3 regions of the Bermanella marisrubri genome follow, and region 1 is predicted to be linked to each of the others. Evidence: predicted binding sites of a transcription regulator. Region 1 holds the regulator's gene; each other region holds the start of a gene.
The links. The regulator sigma-54, encoded in region 1, starts transcription at its own class of promoters, with help from an activator protein. The targets are predictions, from matches to a motif close to TGGCACNNNNNTTGCTNT.

Region 1 (5,060 bases):
GGCGGGAATTGTACCGTTAATGTGACAATCTAGCTATGGCTAGTGTATGAAGCCCGACGTTACGAGACTATTCATCCTCGTCAAAACGGTTGTTGATAAGATCCGTTATGGCCTGCATTGCGGCTTTTTCGTCGTCTCCAGAAACATGCAACGTAACTTCACTGCCTTTACTCGCGGCTAGCATCATGACTGACATGATGCTTTTTGCATCCACCTCTTTTCCATTATAGCTGATCTTAATCTTGCTCGTATAAGTGCTACTGGTGGAAACAAGTTTCGCCGCGGCTCGGGCGTGGAGACCGAGCTTGTTAATAATCGTAATGGATTGCTCTAGCATGGGCTGCTGCACGTTTTTCTTTTAATAATTAATAACCATAGCGCAGCCCCAAGCGGTCTGTCTAGCAATGGTGGAAATTGGTTTTAATGGGGCTATTTATGGGTTTAATTCACGATGACGTAATTGAACATTTTGATAGCGCTTTTCATAGGCTTGGTAAAGACGCTCTGTCATGTATACGCTGCGATGTTGGCCCCCAGTGCAGCCGATACTGATGGTCATATATGTGCGGTTATTATTTTGAAACTCTGGTAACCATTTCTGTAGATAATCATCAATATCGCTATACATTTCATTCACAGAAGATTCATCGCTCAGAAAGTCAATGATGGCTTGATCTTGCCCAGTAAAGTGGCGTAACTGAGGGTCCCAGTAAGGATTGGGCAAGCAGCGTACATCAAACACCAAGTCACTGTCTTTTGGTATGCCATGCTTAAACCCAAAAGATTCAAATAGAATCGACATCTCGTTGCTATCTTTGTCCACCACGCGGTTTTTAATCATTGTGCGCAGTTGGTGCATGGATAAATGGGTGGTATCAATGGTGAGGTCTGCCATGTCGGCAATATGATGCAGTAGCTCTACCTCTTTATTTATTGCCTCAAATAAAGGTACATCGGCATCCGTTAGAGGGTGTTTGCGTCGTGTTGCGCTAAACCGAGTGAGCAGAGTGTCCACATGGGCATCTAGATAGATGATCTCCAAGATGCAATCGTTTGGCAGCTGGCTAACGATGTCGGCAAAATTACCTAATTCAGAGCGTATGTTGCGAGCATCAATACTGACGGCCATGCCCACAAGACCGGTGCCCTGCTGATTCGCTTGTTGCATTAAGGTAGGCAATAGCATGACTGGTAGATTGTCAATGCAGTAGAAGCCGAGATCTTCTAGCACATTCAACGCAGTGCTCTTGCCAGAACCGCTGCGTCCACTAATGATGACCAATTTCATGACAAACCTTAATCAGTATGTTTTGCGAACATTAAGAATCTATCAGTGTACCGCAATCTGGTAGAGTTCGCTGGTAGACCGTGCATCTCGCAACCGATTACGAAATGACGATTGGCTAAACTGCTCTGCTAGCATGCTTAGCGTTTTTAAATGCTGTTCATTGGCTTCTTCTGGCACCAATAAAACAAATACAATGTCTACAGGTTGGCGGTCAATGGAATCAAAATCGATAGGTGTTTCCAGCACGAACAAAGCGCCAATAGTTTCATGGCACTCTGCTAGACGTGAATGGGGAATGGCAATGCCTTCTCCAATGCCAGTACTGCCCAACTTCTCTCGTGCGATAAGACGCTCATAAATTTCACTAGGGTCTGCATCTTGGATGCTGTCCGCTAGGAATTGACTAATATGTTGCATCAATCGTTTTTTACTGGTGCAAGTGGCACCCCATTGGGTGCGCTCTGACGTTAGAATTTGAGCAATACTCGAAGACATATGGATTAAATTAGTGGCTATTTCCGTGACGGTGATTAACCATCTTCTCTTTATGTTTTATTAATTGACGGTCTAGTTTATCGGTTAGGCCATCAATGGCGGCATACATGTTTTCATTATCGGCATTGGCGTGTAATTCGGCGCCAGCCGCATGGACGGTCGCTTCGGCTTTTTGTACGAGCTTCTCAACGGTCAATGTTACTTGAACATTGGTGATATTATCAAAGTGTCTTTCCAGCTTCTCGACTTTTGAATGAACATAGTCGCGAAGGGCGTCAGTCACTTCTACATGGTGTCCGCTGATATTGATTTGCATATATGTAGCTCCTACTGTCGGCACCCAAAGGGTGCGTTAATGTGCTGGTAACCTAATCTTAGTATAGGCTACCGGCTAAAACCGGAGACGATTCAAGTCAATTTTTCGTTATACCAACCTCTTGCGTTCATTAGAGGGGGGTATATGCATGGCTTCTCTATATTTGGCCACAGTACGTCTTGCGACTTTGATGCCTTCTTCTTCGAGAACCGCAGCGATTTTACTATCGCTTAATGGCTTTTTAGCGGCTTCGCTGGCGATAAGTTTTTTAATCATTGCGCGGATAGCGGTAGATGAGCATTCGCCACCACTAGTAGTGCTCACATGGCTTGAGAAGAAGTACTTTAACTCATAGATACCTCGTGGTGTGTGCATATATTTTTGTGTGGTGACACGAGATATTGTGGATTCATGCATTTCAACCGCTTCTGCAATATCGTGCAATACAAGAGGTTTCATAGCTTCATCCCCTTCTTCTAAGAAGGCCTGTTGATATTCTACGATTTTGCTAGCAACTTTGAGTAGCGTCTCATTGCGGCTTTGAAGACTCTTTAAGAACCAACGAGCCTCCTGCAAGTGATCTTTGATAAAGTTGTTGTCGCTACTATTATCGGCGCGCTTGACCATGGATGCATAGTGGTCATTGATACGCAGTTTTGGCGCAATTTCGGGATTTAACTCCACGCGCCAATGGCCTTTTACCTGTCGAACAATGACGTCCGGGATGACATATTCACTGGTTTGCGGGGCAATTTGTGAGCCTGGTCGAGGGTTGAGTTCTTGAATACCTCGAATCACAATTTTGAGTTCGTCTTCTTTGACTTTGAGTTTACGCATCAATGCGCTGTAATCTTTACTGCCCAACAGGTCGATGTGATTATCGATAAGTTTCTGTGCAAGATCTAACCATGGGGTGTCTTTTGGTAATTGCTTCAGTTGCAAAGAGAGGCATTCTTGTAAATCTCGTGCGCAAACACCACTGGGCTCAAATTGTTGCAATAGGTGCAGAACTGCTTCAAGTTCATCCAGTTCGATCTCAAGTTCCGGATCAAAACTGGCGAGGATGTCTTCTAGGCTTACTTTTAAGTAACCGTCATCGTCAACCCCTTCAATAATGTTAACGGCTATCATGTGATCGTTGTCGGACATCGGGGTTAGGTTTAATTGCCACAGTAAGTGGTCTTGTAAATCATCTGTGCTGCCGTTGCGGCTGTCAAAATCGAAGTCATCGCCACCGCTGTAGGATTCGCTGCTGCTGGCTGGCGATGCTGAAGCTTGCCATGTGTCATCCCAATCGCTATCTGTGGGCAAGTCGTCGGGAATATTTTCGTTCCAGTCACTATCGGCAGTTGCATCGTCGCCAACGTTTTCCTGTGTTTGGTTTTCGCTGGCTTCGGTGTCTTTATTCTCTGATTGCGATTGTGTTGATTGGTCTTGGGGTGTTTCGCCTTCGTATTCCTCCTCAACGTCCAGTAATGGATTGGAATCCAACGCGTTTTGGATTTCCTGCTGGAGGTCGATGGTTGAAAGCTGAAGTAGTCTAATGGCCTGTTGCAGCTGGGGGGTCATCGTAAGATGTTGACCCATTTTTAATTGCAAGGACGCTTTCATAAATACTGCTTATTATTCCGTGGCAAAAACCAATTCATCTACTATTGAATATACATGAAGTTTGAACCAAGTCTAGACTTATTAGGACGAGGTTTAAACTCCGTAAAATACTCAGAGCTTAAAATCATCGCCCAAATAAATGTCTTTTACTTGCTGGTTTGCGAGTACTTGCTCAGCATTACCTTCGGCGATGATATGCCCATTACCTACGATATAAGCTTTTTCACAGATATCAAGAGTTTCTCTGACATTGTGGTCAGTGATCAGTACCCCTAACCCTCGCTCTTTTAACTGTTTTACGATGCTCTTTATATCGCCGACACTGATGGGATCTACCCCGGCGAAAGGCTCATCTAACAATATAAAAGAGGGTTCCGCAGCTAGGGCGCGCGCGATCTCTACACGACGTCGCTCACCGCCGGATAGAGCCATACCTAAGCTATCACGGATATGCTGAATATGAAATTCATCCAAAAGGCTTTCTAGTTTTTCTTGGCGCTGCTTATTATTTAAATCTTTGCGGGTTTCTAGAATTGCTAAAATATTATTGGCAACGGTTAGCTTGCGAAAGATAGAGGCTTCTTGCGGCAGATATCCGATTCCGCGTTGTGCGCGCCCATGCATAGGTAGATCAGTAATATCTTGGTCATCGATGACAATGCGTCCTTTGTCAGCGTTAACCAGATTTACAATCATATAAAAACAGGTCGTTTTACCGGCGCCATTTGGGCCCAGTAATCCAACAATTTGTCCACTTTCAATGGACATGGATACATCTTCCACCACTTGGCGTGGGCCGTAACTTTTGGCTAGATTTTGTGCTTTTAAAATCGCCATTTTATTCCTTAGTACTTTCGCTGGAATTCTTTTGTTGTTCTGGCTGAATCACCATGCGAATACGCTGATCTTCTTGTGGGCTTTCCGCCTTAACTTTTTGCTGATCAATCAGATAAACAATACGTTCACCACTGAATTCATTACCTTGTTTTTGTAAGCCAGCATTTTTTAACAACGTTAATTGTTTGCTTTTTGTTAGATAAATAATGGTCTCACCATAGGCTTTGGTTTTTTCTTGATCTTGATTTAACACTTGCTCATAGCGCGCGGGTTTGCCTTCCGCTACTACTTGCTTTAGACCCGTTTCATCACGAATGATGGTGACCTTATCGGCTTCAATTTTCAACGAACCCTGGTTTAAGCGCACATTGCCAGTGTAGATTAATTCCCCTTTTGGTTTGTCGAGAAAGGCCTTGTCGCTGGCGATACGGATTTCTTGTTGAGTGTCTTCGGGTAAGGCTTGAACAGCGGCCACCCAAAAACTTAAAACTAAAATCAAGGTATTACTGATGG
Region 2 (5,060 bases), 1.7 Mb from region 1:
CACCTGTAGGTGCTGTTACAGAAAAGCTTGTGCCAGTGGTCGCATCGAAACCCGCTCGTTCAATGACTAGGTTCGTACCCGCAACGAGCGGCGCAGTTAATGGTGACTGATTCGTGCTGACTTCAAATTCATTATTACCAAATACTGCATCGATTTCGCTCTGCAATGCGTTCAAAATATTCTGTAAATGCTGAGTAGGAGTTGCACCAATTGTCACGGTACCAGCAGGAATATTGATGACTTGTGCGCCAGTGCCATCAAAAGGATCAATCGTAACACCAAAGGCACCTGGATCCGTTTGCGCAACCACGTTAGCTTGAGCAGAAAGATCAACACCACCATTATCAAATGTTAACGCTGTTCGATTACCAGCGGTTGTTGGTTGCGCCACCGTTGATAAAACAGTGGAAGTGCTGTCGGCAATACCCGCATCAGGCGCAGCTACTGCTAGACCATCGGATGTTAAACGCGATCCCAATTCTTGTTTCACAAGTTCTGATGCGTCCACGTTAATAATGGATGAAACTCGCGAGGTTAGTGATGGTGGTTGATTGCCTATTCGAATTTGAACATCACCTAATACACCATTCACTACGCCATCGCCATTGGCCTCATAACCTTGTAAGCGAGCACCGCTATTCGCAACAACAAAACCGTCTTTGTCTAAACCAAAGATACCAGCTCTGGTATAAGACTCAGTGCCATTATCGTTAAGTATAAAAAATCCATTACCATCAATCGCCATATCCAACGCATTTTCAGTACCACTGATGTTTCCTTGGCTGAATTCTTGTCGAACATTGTCAACCAGCACACCGCTACCAACTGGCTTGCTACCGGTACCTAAAATCGTTGTGGTATATACGTCAGCAAATTCGGCTCGGGACTCTTTAAAGCCCACCGTGCTTGCGTTTGCAACGTTATTACCTGTTACTTCTAAATCTGTGGAAGCAGCTCGGATGCCACTCAAACCGATATTAAAGGCCATGCTGATTTACCTCTACTGTCTCTTAATTCTTTTAGCAGTGAATTCACTGCTACTCTAAAATCTGTTTTACTTCAGAAATGGCTGCTTTGATGCCGCCCGCTAAATTCAAAGTCACTGCGTTATTCGCACCAATACTGACACTATCCACCCGACCGCTCATGGCGGTATCTAAACCTTCTGTTTTGCCGTCGATAGAAGCAGATAACTCAAACTTGTATTCGCCTGGTGGATAAGGCATTGGAATCGGTTTACCGTTATCGTCCAGAACCAAGTTGCCATCCTCGTCTTTAAAATATTCTTGACGGTTGAGTTTGCTACGATCAAGGTCAACAATCTCACCATCCAGCTCAAGATTGGCACCATCCCAACGTAAGCTTGCTGGCCCTTTTTCGTGGAAACCAAGATCAATTGTTTCCAATGTTTGACCCGCTTTATTCTTAATCTGAAGGTTTAAATTCATCGTAGTAGCAGGCACTTCTGCAACACCTGCAACCACATCACCGTTCTGTAAGAAACCATATTCTTGGTTCGGTACAATCACACTTTGACCAACGAGCGAGGATGCCTGAAGAGCTTGGCTGGAGCGTAAACCATCCGACATACTATCTACGGTTGTATTTAGATTTTCTAAACCTTCAACCGAAGAGAACTGAGCTAACTGAGCAACAAATTCTGAGTTCTCTTGAGGTTTTAAAGGGTTTTGGTTATTCATTTGAGTAACCAAGAGCTTTAAAAACTCGTTTCGACCCAGCTCATTATCCTTTGGCTTGTCGTCATCTTTTTGCTTGTATTGATCGAGAACCTGAGAACTGGTCCCACTGTTTGTCACTTCGGTCATGACATTCTCCTCACTAAAACCCTATTCCGTTATTGACCCAGAGTTAGGGTTCGCTGCAGCATTTGTTTTGCTGTTTTCATCATTTCAACATTCATTTGATAGCTTCGTGATGAAGACATCATGTCTGTCATTTCTTCCACAATATTGACGTTGGGATACATGACATAACCTTCCTCATCCGCCATTGGATGGTGTGGTTCAAAGCGACGCTTCAACGGCGCATCACTTTCAACAATGGCAGCCACATGCACGCCATCACCTACCCCTTTGCGTAATTCTAATTTGTCGCTTAAGCCTTCGATGTCGTCCCACTCTTTTTGCAATGCTTGAAACCAGGGCTTACGTGCTCGATAGGTTTCATCAATGCTTGAACTAACCGTTTCTGCGTTGGCGATGTTACTGGCTGTGGTGTTAAGTCGAACCGATTGTGCGTTCATCCCTGTGCCAGCAACGTTAAAAACGTTCGTAAGTGACATGACTTAACCTCCTATTTATTGTGATTTAAGAGCGTTTTTCATGCCCTTAAAACCGCTGTTTAAAAATTCGAAAGAGACGTTGTAGCGCAATGCGTTTTCGGTATAAAACGATTGCTCCATTTGCGTATCAACTGTGTTACCGTCGATGGCAGGCTGATATGGGTTGCGATACTTCAAGCTATCGTCAACGCTCTGATTACCTGAGATATGCGCTTTGTGAGTTTTTTCCATACCAATTGAGCGACTGCTCATGGCACCATCAAGCATGGCGTTGAAATCGATATCGCGCGCTTTGTAGTGAGGTGTATCCGCGTTGGCCAAGTTATTGGCAAGAATCTCCGCACGCGCCGCACGCAGTTGCGTAGTCTTAGGATAAATGTTCAATGCGTTGTCGAAACTGATGGATGACATGCCTTGCCTCTTTCGCTCTTAATTTTCAATTACTTAAGAGATAGCAACGCCTATGCCAAAATTAATTTTCCTTTATTTTCAATGGGTTACGATATTTTTAAATACAAAAAAGCGGCAAGGATTGCCGCTTAGAAAGGAATGGATAAACCCATTGGTCTTTTTGCCACTACCTACTTTTTACGATAGATAATACCAGGACTGCACTGCACCATTTCGTAGAGATCAGGCAGACCACTAAGTGCCTCGCTGGCACCCAAGAATAAGTAACCACCTGGCTTTATGACACTGTGAATTCGACGCAAAATATCTTGCTTTAAATCGCTAGAAAAATAGATCAATACATTGCGGCAAAAAACAATGTCATAGCGCCCAAGCAGTGAATAGTTATTTAAGAGATTAAGCATGCGATATTGGACTCGGGCTTGAATCTTTGGATCAACCTGCCAGCCTTTTTCAGACTGTTTGAAATAGCGATCTAAATACTCTTTTGGCATTCCGCGGCCCAAGGCTAACTGATCATAGACACCTGATCGCGCTATATTTAACGCACTGGGTGATATATCGGTGGCCATTATTTTTTCCGACGTTAGCTTTCCAGGATTGGCCCGTTTAAACTCATCAATCACCATACTGATAGAATAAGGTTCCTGCCCTGTCGAGCTGGCAGCACACCAAATATCAATACTCTTTTGCTTTTGACAAAATTCGGGCAATAAGCGATTTTGTAAAATCTGAAAAGGATGTGCATCACGAAACCAGAGAGTCTCATTGGTCGTCATTGCATCGACCACAGTTTCTCTTAGACGAGAATCTGACTCCATCAATTTAACCAATTCAGCCAACGAATTTAATTCTTTATCTTTCACGATAGTGCGCAACCGACTGGCTACTAGGTACTCTTTATTGTCCCCGAGCAAAATGCCGCACACGCGTTCCAAATAGTCGCGAAAGACACCAAAGTCTGCTTTAGATATTTCCATTTATATCATTCCTGAGGCATGACTCCACCGACGGCCTTAACTTGTTCCGCTACCTTTGAAGCTAAGACATCGGGGTTGAATTTTGCGATAAAATCATTGGCCCCAACTTTCTTCACCATATTCTGGTTGAAGACGCCACTTAACGATGTATGCAAAATAATATGCATTTTATTCAACGCATCGTCTGAACGGATTTTTGTTGTTAGCGTATAACCGTCCATCTCGGGCATTTCAATGTCAGAAACCATTAATGCATAGTGATCGACCGGATTGATGCCATCAGCCAGCATTTGTTTTAAGTGCTCAAATGCTTGCTTTCCGTCATTCATGGCAGTCACTTCCACGCCCAGAGCTTCTAGACAGCGAGTAACCTGCTTACGAGCGATTTTAGAGTCGTCCGCAATGAGAACGCGCGGCGCTTCTTCAGGCTTATACTCCTGCGCAGAAGCCAATATATCTTCACTGATTTCTTCATTAATGGGAGACACTTCAGCGAGAATCTTTTCTACATCGATGATCTCTACCAGTTTTTCATCAACCTCAGTCACAGCAGTAAGATAATGCTCTCGACCAGTACCCATTGGCGGTGGATGAATTTCTTCCCAATTCATATTAATAATGCGTTCGACACCTTTAACCAAAAAACCCTGAGTAGCACCGTTATATTCGGTAATGATGACAAACGCATCTTTAGGATCGCCAACCGATTCATTTCCGGTAGCCAAACCTAAATCCATGATCGTGATCGTGCCTGAGCGGATATGCGCTACCCCAACCACTACGTGATGGCTTTTGGGCAAGATAGTCAAAGGAGGACATTGCAAAACCTCACGCACTTTAAACACATTGATGCCATAAATTTGTGAACCGTTTAAGCGGAACAGTAGCAACTCAAGGCGGTTTTCCCCCACCAATTGCGTTCGCTGATCGACGCTATCGAGAACCCCTGGCATATCCCAACTCCGTGTATCAACCTAATAGGCTTGCATTAAATACGCGGCATAATACTTGCTGTATCTGACTACCACGTGGAAAAAATGCCACTCTGCACAAAAGACAAAAGGCATACATCTATGAGAATAGGACAGATTTTCGGGAAGCACAGATTTTTTCTTGGATTACTCTGCCTTGTTGGAGTCAATTCCGTATCACATGCTACAGGGGATACCGGTGGAACTTCATGGCACCAGCAAATTGAACAAGGATTAAAGGGCCATTTGTCTCACTATTTAAATCAAATGGCACAAGATATGGAGATTTCGGACTACCAGATTGAAGTGGATATTAGCTATCTGGACAAACGGTTGGAATTTGCCGCTTGTCCACAACCGGTGCAAATAGAAACTTTGACAAGTTTAGATTTAGGT
Region 3 (5,060 bases), 180 kb from region 1:
TTGGTGTCCTGTAGGCTGATGTGTTTTTCATCCAAGACATAATCGTTGTAGACAGAAGCGAGTATCGAGCCTACAGCGGGCTTACAGATTTCACAGCCATGACCTTTGCCATGTTTTTCTAATAGCTCTTGAAATGACTCGATACCTTCAACGCGAATGATGTTGTAAAGATCTTGTCGTGTATAAGCAAAGTGCTCACAAATATCGGTATTGACTTCCACACCGAGTTTCTCGAGTTCGCTATTCATGACCTGAGTCACCAGTGCAGTACAACCACCACAACCTGTGGCTGCAGAGGTGGATGCTTTCACATCGCCAATGGTTTGCGCACCGTCTTGAACACTGCAGCAGATTTGTCCTTTACTGACGTCATAGCAAGAACATATTTGTGCTGTTTCTGGCAGAGCATCAGGACCCAATGCCGGCTTTTCCATACCATCAGTACTTGGCAATATGAGAAGTTCAGGTTTTTCTGGCAGCTCGATATTGTTCAGCATCATTTGTAGCAGGTTGCCATAGTCCTCTGCTTCGCCCACCATAATGGCACCAAGCAGTTGTTTTTTATCAGCACTAACAACCAGTTTTTTATATACTTGATTGACTTCGTCATTGTAGGCGTATGAAAGTGAACCTTCGGTGCGACCATGGCAATCACCAATAGACGCGACATCAACGCCCATTAATTTCAGCTTGGTACTCATATCCGCACCAGCAAATTCTGAATCGCCCGTTTGCGTGATGTGATCAACGGCGACGGATGCCATGGCATAACCAGGCGCGACTAAGCCGTAGATCATTCCACCCCAAAGTGCGCATTCGCCGATAGCGTAGATGTTCTCGTCTGACGTCTGACAGTGATTGTTAATAATGATGCCGCCACGTGGGCCAAGCTCAAGCTCTGCTTGTTTAGCAATAGCATCTTGTGGACGAATACCGGCGCTAAATAAAATAAGATCCGTTTCCAAGGACTCGCCGTCGGCAAATTCCATCTTATGACGGAGAGTATCGCCATCGGTAATCAATTGAGTATTCTTGCTGGTATGTACTTGAACGCCCAGCTCTTCGATTTTTCGTTTTAGTAGCGCGCCGCCTGCGTCATCAACCTGAACGGCCATTAGGCGAGGAGCAAACTCTACGACATGTGTTTTAAGGCCTAAGTCTTTTAACGCTTTGGCTGCCTCTAAGCCAAGTAGACCACCACCCACAACAACACCTACTTTTGATTCTTTGGCGCTCGCTTCAATATTTTCCAAATCTTCGATGGTGCGGTAAACCAAGCAGTGCTCTCGGTCGTGGCCTTCAACAGGAGGGACGAAAGGATACGAGCCCGTGGCCAAAATCAATTTGTCATAGTGAAGGTTCTCACCATGGGATGTTTTCACCAATTGATTTTCTCGATCAATGCTCTCAGCTTTGCAGTTCAGTTTAATTTCGATTTGATTGTCATTGAAGAAATCCTTTTCAACCAAGCTAAGGTCATCAGCTGTTTTGCCTGAAAAATAAGAGGACAAATAGACGCGATCATATGCAGGTCGCGGTTCTTCGCAAAGCACGGTGATGTTGAACGATTCGTGCTTTCCTTTATCAGCTAAAGTTTGTAAAAACTTTTGGCCAACCATTCCGTTGCCGATCACGATAAGATCTTGCTTGTTTGACATGGTGTTCTCCTAGCAAGCGCAGAGCTTGAAACTTTTTAACTTGATTCTTCTTTAGCAACCCTTGTGCCAATTAGTTAAGCTGTTGATTTCTATAGAAAATTTGTGATTTAAAGCGTTCTTGTTCATGCGGTTGTGCACTTGTGGTGCACGCATAAAAAACGGCGCGCACACAGCTGGTGCGATATTAGTTTGCGGCCAACCGCGTTTTATTGAGGTCGATTTCTTGATACAGGGCCGTAATATCGTTCATCTGTTTTAAGATACTTTCCGTCGTGATACTGATAACCAAAGGAGTGCTCTGTCCCTTCTCTAGAGCTAGGAAACCTTGCTTAGAGAAATTCCATTGTGTGAGGACATTATTGAGCTTGTAGCGTACAAATTGCGTATTGTCAGGGGAGGAGATCAGTTGATTCAGGGCAGATTCAAATTCCTGCACTGCTTGCTGTAAATCCGCCTTGTGTGTCTCATCCTTGCTAAGTGCAATTGCAGTGTAGAGCTTAGCAATGCGCTGGCTAAGCATGCGTTGACGGCCAGATAAGTTTACCCACTTGGCACTGCGACGATTTGCTATATTTTCGAGTTCTGTCACCAAGGTTTCGCATTGCATTAATAATTGATCGCTAGTCATTAGCAAGTTAGGAATCAAGGGTGTGATGTCGTAGTTCTCGCTAATATTGGTAAAAGCCTGTAATGCCGATTGTATTTGTTTTAGTTGAACATTCATTGAACCTGATTGGTCGACCTGATCACTAAATATGATTAAATCCACTAAATTCTTTTTAAATAACGCAAGACTATCTCGATATTGAACTTGCGCTTTTTCTGGTTGGATTTCCATGGCTGATAGTAGTTTTGATTTTGCCATACGTTGGCTAAGCATTCGCAAACGACCGGATTCATTAATGGCTTGCGATAAGGATTGAACTTCGCTGTAAGCGGGTGTGCTTAATACGCTAAGGCATAGGACGATTAATGCAATGAACGATCTCATGCTTATATTTCCATATTGGTTGATGATTTCTTTAGCTACTAGGGAGACATCGCTCCCTAGTGCTAGGGTTAAACTTTGATTTTTAGAATTTAGCTGTTGCTGTAAGCCAAAGCTTGGTGGTGTCCACGCCTGTATCACCAGCAAAGAATTGAGCAAGCTTGAAACTCAAGCCATAATTTTTAAATTTTTTGGCGGCCAAGAAACCAAACTCTGTGCCTAAGTCAGTACTATCTTCAACTGAGCTAAAACTATGGAACTGACCCACGAGTTTTACGCCTGCTAGTTTGCTGACAGCGCTAACATAAATATCCTGCAGGCCATTTCCATCAGGCGCACCTAGATAAGTATCGCTCCAGCCAAAGAATTTATGATTGGTTCCAAGCGGAGTTTTAAAAGATGCATCGCCATCATCACTACCTAGAGTCTCGAGGCCAAGGGTAGCTTTGATTGCTCCTAGCTTGTAACTACCAGCTAAGTGGTAGTAAAGAGTTGTATTGGTTTCATCATCTTGTGTTGCTATTTCTGCTTCGTAGGATGCTTTGTTAGATAGAACGCCAGTGGAACGAAGGCCAAACGTATCAAGGTTCGAGCCTGATTCCGTTTCAATGCTATAGTAAAAGGCTGTGGCTTTAAGGCTATCGCTATAGTTATGTTGAGCGTTTAAAAGAATGATGTCTTCTTCGGTATTTTCATTTTTAATGGTGTTTCTATTGTTAGCAACTGCGAAAAACAGCTTTGTATTATCGAAGTACGTGCTGCTGATTGAGACTGCATCAAAAGTTGCTTCGTCCTGTCTAAATCCAACGCCGCCAACATGGCGTTGGTTATCGAGAAGAATACGCTGATTACCTAGCTTGATGGTATTACCTGCATTACTATACTGCACATAGGCTTGGTTTATCTGAGTCGTCTCTGGATCAACTACTTTTTGATATTCGGCTTGATTGTTTTCGGTGGAGTTAAAATCATCCGTTATATGTAGAGTATTATCGCCTTCTACCAGTCCACTGAATCCATAGGCCGTTCCTGTTTTTATTGTCAGCCGAGACTTCAATGTATTGGCCAATGCGGTATCTAGGTTGTTGTCTTTATCCACACTCTCGGTTCTATATCTAAAATCAAAAGACCAAGAAGTATCTTCTAGAAAAGACTGTGATTCACTTTGCAATGTATTTGCAGAAGCGAATGCACTCATGGAGCCCAGCGCTAAAGTACAAAGAACAGGTTTTAATGTTTTCATTGTGATTTCCTTTAATAGAGTGAAAGGGTTCTCTGGTGTTAGAGCAACCCATATGCCAAACAAAAAAATCACATGAAAAACACTCAGTTTGCTGAAAAATGAAGTGTGATGGTGCCTAAAATTGAACTTTGATTAGGAAATGTTTTAAGTCAGTGCAGTCCTTTATGCACATCCCTGTTCAAAATGTGGCATTGGGTTTCACGATGGGGCAAGCAGATGTGCGATAAATCAGAGCCTGCATGCACCTTATAAATCCTAAATGATGCAAAGCTTGGCAATTAAATGATCTTTGTTGGTGCGCTACACCTGTAAGGAGTAACTAAATATGCACAATGATGGCGCTATTATTGGTTTGATCCTATTTGAAAAATCAATGTAACTGTAGCTTTAGGCCAGTGTTCATCGGTGATGGATTGAATTGGTCTGCATCTTGCTCTAAGTGACCAATCAATTTTTCATCTAGAGGATTCAAGTATGTCGGATACTGGCATTAATCCATTAAAGCTCAGCCAGCCAAAGATACGCATGTTGCATATTAGTTGGTTTGCCTTCTTTCTTACCTTCATGGTTTGGTTCAACCATGCGCCTCTGATGGGCTTTATCAAGGAAGCATTTGATTTGACGAGTCAAGAAGTCAAAGCCTTGCTAATTCTTAATGTGGCATTAACGATCCCTGCACGTATTATCATTGGTATGTTGGTAGACCGCTTTGGCCCACGATACGTCTATAGTGGTTTACTGTTCGTATCGTCATTGCTTTGTACAGCGTTTGCATTGTCACAAACTTACGAGCAGCTAGCACTTTTTCGTTTCTTAATGGGGTTTGTAGGTGCGGGTTTTGTTATTGGTATTCGCTTGGTTGGAGAATGGTTTCCAGCGAAAGAGGTGGGTATTGCTGAAGGTATTTACGGAGGTTGGGGTAATTTTGGTTCCGCTGCATCGGCGATGCTACTGCCTACCGTTGCACTCATTTTTGGTGGGGATGATGGTTGGCGCTATGCTCTATTGAGCACAGCATGTCTTGCTTTCGTTTACTCCTTTATTTTCTTTAAAGTAGCCCGCAATACTCCCAAGGGCTCTACTTATTTTAAGCCTAAGAAGTCAGGTGGCTTACAAGTAAGCAACAAGAGGGATTTATATTTCTACTTAGCCATGAATGTTCCAATGTACC

Region 2: flgB (flagellar basal body rod protein FlgB) is a predicted target of sigma-54. The motif match lies at 2,754-2,771, and genes of this name have one in related genera.
Region 3: nirB (nitrite reductase large subunit NirB) is a predicted target of sigma-54. The motif match lies at 1,710-1,727, and genes of this name have one in related genera.

The regions. Positions count from the first base shown of each region.
Region 1 covers NZ_CP051183.1:844,456-849,515, forward strand. Annotated here, with positions in the region: gene HF888_RS03810 (HPr family phosphocarrier protein) at 68-337, opposite strand; gene rapZ (RNase adapter RapZ) at 434-1,288, opposite strand; gene ptsN (PTS IIA-like nitrogen regulatory protein PtsN) at 1,331-1,783, opposite strand; gene hpf (ribosome hibernation-promoting factor, HPF/YfiA family) at 1,794-2,099, opposite strand; gene HF888_RS03830 (RNA polymerase factor sigma-54) at 2,208-3,710, opposite strand; gene lptB (LPS export ABC transporter ATP-binding protein) at 3,822-4,547, opposite strand; gene lptA (lipopolysaccharide transport periplasmic protein LptA) at 4,549-5,060, opposite strand, start outside; gene lptC (LPS export ABC transporter periplasmic protein LptC) at 5,051-5,060, opposite strand, start outside.
Region 2 covers NZ_CP051183.1:2,623,242-2,628,301, forward strand. Annotated here, with positions in the region: gene HF888_RS12135 (flagellar hook-basal body complex protein) at 1-988, opposite strand, end outside; gene HF888_RS12140 (flagellar hook assembly protein FlgD) at 1,038-1,826, opposite strand; gene flgC (flagellar basal body rod protein FlgC) at 1,856-2,302, opposite strand; gene flgB (flagellar basal body rod protein FlgB) at 2,318-2,713, opposite strand; gene HF888_RS12155 (CheR family methyltransferase) at 2,884-3,693, opposite strand; gene HF888_RS12160 (chemotaxis protein CheV) at 3,699-4,646, opposite strand; gene flgA (flagellar basal body P-ring formation chaperone FlgA) at 4,767-5,060, shown strand, end outside.
Region 3 covers NZ_CP051183.1:659,805-664,864, forward strand. Annotated here, with positions in the region: gene nirB (nitrite reductase large subunit NirB) at 1-1,658, opposite strand, end outside; gene HF888_RS02970 (type IV pili methyl-accepting chemotaxis transducer N-terminal domain-containing protein) at 1,843-2,649, opposite strand; gene HF888_RS02975 (hypothetical protein) at 2,732-3,889, opposite strand; gene HF888_RS02980 (NarK family nitrate/nitrite MFS transporter) at 4,364-5,060, shown strand, end outside.